Linked DNA regions of Vallitalea guaymasensis. The protein of the gene in region 1 interacts with the protein of each later gene in a pairwise test. Links are inferred from orthologs where the notes say so. Each region holds a gene or a part of one and is shown in the gene's direction. Other genes may lie near its edges.

The links. Proteins that work in one complex are often made in the same cells at the same time.
Region 2: the proteins of hfq (region 1) and rho interact in binary tests that used the Escherichia coli proteins (3 or more experiments, as listed by UniProt). The link is inferred for Vallitalea guaymasensis from one-to-one orthologs.

Annotation. Positions count from the first base shown.
Region 1 is NZ_CP058561.1:5,498,673-5,501,774, reverse strand. Bases 1-2,814 are described here. They hold hfq (RNA chaperone Hfq), read left to right. Parts: upstream 1-1,200; coding sequence 1,201-1,428; downstream 1,429-2,814. Other genes in these bases: HYG85_RS23735 (methionine gamma-lyase family protein), read left to right, coding at 1,443-2,732; miaA (tRNA (adenosine(37)-N6)-dimethylallyltransferase MiaA), read left to right, coding at 107-1,060; mutL (DNA mismatch repair endonuclease MutL), read left to right, coding at 1-100. In the rest of the region: HYG85_RS23730 (N-acetylmuramoyl-L-alanine amidase family protein), read left to right, coding at 2,907-3,102. UniProt on the Escherichia coli protein: RNA chaperone that binds small regulatory RNA (sRNAs) and mRNAs to facilitate mRNA translational regulation in response to envelope stress, environmental stress and changes in metabolite concentrations.
Region 2 is NZ_CP058561.1:1,203,039-1,206,305, reverse strand. The notes cover bases 22-3,000. They hold rho (transcription termination factor Rho), read left to right. Parts: upstream 22-681; coding sequence 682-2,319; downstream 2,320-3,000. Other genes in these bases: HYG85_RS05465 (DUF1385 domain-containing protein), read left to right, coding at 2,822-3,000; rpmE (50S ribosomal protein L31), read left to right, coding at 2,463-2,675; HYG85_RS05480 (class II fructose-1,6-bisphosphate aldolase), read left to right, coding at 22-213. Also shown: more of HYG85_RS05480, read left to right, coding at 1-21; more of HYG85_RS05465, read left to right, coding at 3,001-3,267. UniProt on the Escherichia coli protein: Facilitates transcription termination by a mechanism that involves Rho binding to the nascent RNA, activation of Rho's RNA-dependent ATPase activity, and release of the mRNA from the DNA template.

The DNA of each region.
Region 1 (3,102 bases):
TCTTGAAATAGAAAATCCTTTTACATGTCCACACGGTAGACCAACTATCATTTCTATGACAAAATATGAACTAGAAAAGAAATTCAAGAGAATACAGTAATTAGGAGTGGATATATTGAGAAAACCTTTAATTGTTATAGCCGGACCTACAGCAGTTGGTAAGACTAGTTTATCGGTTAAACTGGCAAAGGAAATAGGTGGTGAAATAATCTCTGCTGATTCTATGCAAGTTTATAAGTATATGGACATAGGAACGGCAAAAGTCACAAAAGAAGAAACACAGGGTATAAAACACCATTTAATAGATGTACTAGAACCTGATGAGGAATTTAATATTAATATTTTCCAAAATTCAGCTAAGAAAAGTATAGAAGAAATTACACAAAATAAAAAAGTTCCTATCATGGTTGGCGGAACAGGTTTCTATATACAATCAATCATATATGACATTGATTTTGAGAACACTTGTAAAGATAATTCATATAGGGAACAACTTCAAAAGGAAGCAGCTCTATCAGGTAATGAATATGTACATGATAAACTGAAAGATATTGACCTTGTATCCTACAATAAGATTCATCCCAATAACTTGAAAAGAGTTATCAGGGCTTTGGAATATTATAAAGAAACTGGTAGACCAATATCAGTGCATAATGAAATAGAATCCAAGAAAGAATCACCTTATAACCTTCTTTTTTATGTTCTTGGCATGGATAGAGAACTATTATATGAAAGAATTGATAGAAGAGTAGATATAATGATTGAACAAGGATTAGTAGAAGAAGTCCAGAAATTAAAAGAAATGGGATATAGTGAAGATTTAGTGTCCATGAAAGGATTAGGATATAAAGAGATCTATGGATATCTTAATGGTGAATATGACCTAGATAGAGCAATCTACATCTTAAAACGTGATACCAGACATTTTGCAAAACGTCAGATTACGTGGTTTAAGAGAGAAAAAAACGTAAGATGGTTGAATGTGGATGATTACAATATGAATTTAGAATTAATTTCAAATAAAATGTTAAAAGATATTGAAGAATTAGGAATTATATAATACAATAGTAAGTGAGATGAAATAATTACCAAATACTAAAGATGTTAAATTATATAAATTAATTATTCTAATTAATAAAAAGTAATAAAATTTATTATATATATAATTTAAAAATACGATATCAATGGGGGCGAGTTTAAATGAGTAAACCAATTAATTTACAAGATTTGTTTTTAAATCAAGTAAGAAAAGACAAAACAACTGTAGTAGTATATTTGACAAATGGATTTCAACTAAAAGGACTAGTAAAAGGATTTGATAACTTTATAGTAATTCTTGAGACTGAAGGTAAACAACAAATGATATACAAACACGCTATATCAACTGTTATTCCTTCTAGAGAAGTATCCTTAACTGTTGAAGAATAAAGAGGTATAGATAAATGACTGATTTTTTACAGAAGATGTATCAGAAGCAAAATATCTCAGAAGAAGTTTATAACTATTGTAGCGAGATTGAAAAGAATTTAATAGATAGATTTAATCATGTTGATGAAATTGCTGAATACAATCAATTGAAAGTATTATCTGCTATGCGAGAGAATAGAGTCAGTGATATACATTTTGCTGCAACAACTGGATATGGTTATAATGATCTTGGGAGAGATACATTAGAAAGTGTATATGCTTCTGTATTTAATGCAGAAGCTGCTTTAGTGCGTCCACAATTAATTTCTGGTACACATGCACTGACTATAGCACTTTCTGCTAATCTAAGACCAGGTGATGAGATATTATCTCCTGTCGGTAAACCTTATGATACTCTTGAAGAAGTTATTGGTATAAGAGAAACAAATGGTTCTCTAAAAGAGTATGGTATTACTTACAGACAAGTAGACATGTTAGAAGATGGAAGTATTGATTATGAAGGAATAAAGAAAGCTATAAATGATAATACAAAACTAATCAGCATACAAAGGTCTAAGGGTTACGATACTAGACCAACCCTATCAGTAGATATAATAGGGGAGATTATCTCTTTTGTTAAGAGTATAAACAGTGACCTTATCTGTATGGTTGACAATTGTTATGGTGAGTTCGTTGAGAAAATCGAGCCTACAGATCTAGGAGCTGATATGATAGTAGGTTCTTTGATCAAGAATCCAGGAGGTGGACTTGCGCCTATTGGAGGTTATATTGTCGGTAAAGAAGCTTGTATTGAAAATTGTGCAGTTAGATTGACTGCACCGGGACTTGGTAAAGAAATAGGAGCGACCCTTGGTCTTAATCAACAATTCTTTCAAGGATTATTTATGTCGCCGCAAATAGTAGCAGGGGCTTTAAAGGGAGCAATATTCGCAGCTAATGTTTTTGAAAAGCTTGGATATGAAGTGATACCTGATTCTACAGAGAGTAGACATGATATTATACAAGCTATCAATTTAGGTTCACCAGAAGCTATTATTGCCTTTTGTCAGGGAATTCAAGCGGCAGCTCCTGTAGATAGCTTTGTGACACCTGAACCATGGGATATGCCAGGATATGATTCAGAAGTAATTATGGCAGCTGGAGCATTTGTACAAGGTTCTTCCATTGAGTTAAGTGCTGATGCACCTATAAAACCACCATATACAGTGTTTTTTCAAGGAGGTCTATCATGGCATCATGCAAAATTCGGTATAATGACAGCGCTTCAAAAAATGATAGATAATAAAAGTATAACATTAAAGTAACATAAACAAACTCATGACTTTTCAATTTTATTATATATTTTAGATTACCATTAAGTAGTCTTCATACATATTGAACGAATTGAAAAGTTTTTTTGAAACAAAAAATATGACATTGGGACGGTTCGTTTGACACATTTGATTGAGGGTTAAAAATAATTAAATAGGATGAAAGCTATGGCAAGAAAAATTGATAATAAAGTAAAAATAAATAATGTAAAATTGATTATAGATAGAAAAGTGACTGTAGAAGAAGTAGCTTATAAATTAGGTGTTAGTACTAATAATGTTCGTCATTGGTTAAAGGTGTATATCGGAAATCAGAAAAAGAAAAGAATGAGATTGATTGCGGGAATAGCATTATTACTTATTA
Region 2 (3,267 bases), 4.3 Mb from region 1 along the record:
GAAGAAGATATTAAAAAAGCAGTATCATTAGGCGTTAACAAAATCAATATTGATACTGATTTACGTCAGGCATTTAAAAAAGCTATGCATAAAGTTGTTAAAGAGCAACCAGACGTATATGACCCAAGAAAAATGTTAGCACCAACTTCAGATGCTATCAAAGAAGTTGTAAAGACTAAAATAAGAATGTTCGGTAGTAACAACAGAGCATAATAAAAAAAATAAAAAATTTACCATAAAAAAGTGTTAATTCACTTTTTTATGGTATAATATATATAATGTATTAAATTGCTTAATAAAATATAAGAAAACAACAGATATACTAATAAAGGGTATATAGACTATTAACATTGCTAAGACTAAGACATTATATTGAATTACATTATTTATATAAAATAAGTTCAATATAAGCATATCCAATTTATATTTCATATGACTTATCATTATTAATCCCAATATAAAATGTGTTTTATATATTAAATAATTAGATAGTAACTGATTTAATTAATAGATGGTTTATTATTATATTGTTAATAATCATCATGGGACAAACTTTGGTATATATTTATATTGGAAAATTTTTATTAATAAATTAAGTCTAACTAATATAACATATTTGATATAATATTTACATAGTTTCGGTTGGAGTAATAATTAATTAAAAACGAAAGGGGTGCTCTAATGAGTACAGATTTCAAAAAATTCACTTTAGCTGAGCTTCGCAAGAAAGCAAAAGAAATTGGCATTAGAAGTGTTACAACATTCAAGAAAGCAGAGCTTGTGCAAATTCTTACGGAAGTTGAAGCTAAACAACAAGGGAAAGAAGAAGAAAAACTAGAACAAAATATGGAACAAGAAAAGCCACAAAAAACAGAACCAGAACAAAAAGAAAAATCACAACCTAAAACAAAAAAGAAACTAGTAAAGAAACCGCAGCCAAAACTCGAAAAAGTGGAACAAAAAGAAGAGCCGAAGATAGAACAAAAAGCAGAAAAAACCATTAATAAAGAGAAAATTGTTCCTAAGAAAACAGATTATAAAAAACAGCAATATAAAATAGAAGATAGAAAAGAAGTTCAAAAAGTTATAAATAAAGAATCTAATGAAAATAACAAGGAAATCAAAAAAGAAGTACATAGAGATAAACCAGCTAAAACTGTACCTTCAGATTTCCAAGATTTAAATAGCGGAGAAATAGCTTACGGAGTATTGGAAGTATTACCAGATGGATTCGGTTTTATTAGATGTGCTAATTATCTACCAGGTGAAGATGATGTTTATGTGTCACCATCACAAATTAGAAGATTTAATTTAAAGACTGGAGATTTAATAATTGGTAATATAAGAGTACCAAAAGAAAATGAGAAATTTAGAGCATTACTATATGTCCAGTCTGTAAATGGCGATTCACCTGCCAATGCGGCTAAAAGACCTAATTTTGAAGACTTAACACCTATTTTCCCTGATGAAAGGGTTCGTCTTGAAACAATCTCTTCAGAATATTCAACCAGACTAATTGATTTTGTTGCGCCTATTGGTAAAGGGCAAAGGGGTATGATTGTGGCACCTCCAAAAGCAGGTAAGACAACATTGCTTAAAAAAATTGCCAATGCCATAACAAAAAATCATCCTGATTCTCATCTTATAGTTTTATTAATTGATGAAAGACCCGAAGAAGTAACAGATATAAGACGTTCTATCAATGGTGACAATGTAGAGGTTATATATTCTACTTTTGATGAACTGCCTGAACATCATAAAAGAGTTTCTGAAATGGTGTTGGCAAGAGCCAAGAGAATGGTTGAGCAGAAGAAAGATCTATATATATTGCTTGACAGTATAACAAGATTGGCAAGAGCTTATAACTTAACTATTCCACCTAGTGGAAGAACTTTATCTGGAGGTCTTGATCCAGCAGCGCTTCATATGCCTAAAAAATTCTTTGGTGCAGCTAGAAATATCGAAGAAGGAGGAAGTCTTACAATACTTGCTACAGCACTTGTTGAAACAGGAAGTAAGATGGACGAAGTAGTATTTGAAGAGTTTAAAGGAACAGGTAATATGGAGTTGGTTCTTGATAGAAAACTATCTGAAAAAAGAATATTCCCAGCTATTGATATTGCCAAATCTGGTACAAGAAGAGATGATCTACTATATACAAAAGAAGAGATGGAAGCTATTTATAGATTAAGGAAAGCAAGCAGTAATATGCGTTCAGACGAGGTTACTGAGAGTATACTAAAAGTTTTTGTTAAATCTAAGAATAACACGGATTTCTTTAATACAATCAACAATAATCTACTAGATAAATATAGATAAATAATAAAACTATTTAATTCAGTCCATGAAAAGTATTGCATAGTGTTATTTCATGTGTTATAATATAAAAGCTGTTTTAAAATATAAGTTCGACCTATGTCGGCATATAATATTAAGTTTAATATTTGAAAGAGGTGAAACAAATGAAGGAAGCAATTCATCCAAAATATCATCAAGCTAAAGTAAAATGTAACTGCGGTAACGAGTTTGTTACAGGTTCAACAGAAGAAAGCATTCACGTTGAAATTTGTTCAAAGTGTCACCCATTTTATACTGGAACTCAAAAAGCAGTTTCTGCTCGTGGACGTATAGATAAGTTCAACCGTAAATATGGTATGAACCAAGAAAATAACTAATTAGCTAAGAAGTTGAGGATTATCCTCAACTTTTTTTATCTTATACTATATACAATTTTTCACAAAATTAAATAGGTAGATAAAAAAAAGATAACATGTTATAATTTAATAAGTTTAAAAAATAATATAATATGGAAGTGATATAATTGAAACCAGTAGATATAGGAGGTCAAGCTGTTATCGAAGGTGTTATGATGAAAAACAAAAACACCTATGCGGTTGCTGTCAGAAAACCAGATAAAGAGATAATAATTGATAAAAGAGAATATACAAGTTTTTCCGAGAAGGTAAAACTTTTTAAGCTACCCATATTCAGAGGTATGTTAGCATTTGTGGAATCATTAATTATAGGTATGAAGATTCTTACTTATTCAGCTGAGTTTTTTGAAGTAGAAGACGAGAAAGAAAAAGAACCAGGTAAATTCGACAGATTTTTGACTAAAGTATTTGGAGACAAATTAGATAAAGTTGTAGTAGGTTTTTCTGTTGTATTGTCAATTATATTGGCAATAGGATTATTTGTGTTATTACCTTTAGGACTTTCTCAATTAGTCAAGGATAAATTACCAAATGAGAGTTTAATCAATTTGGT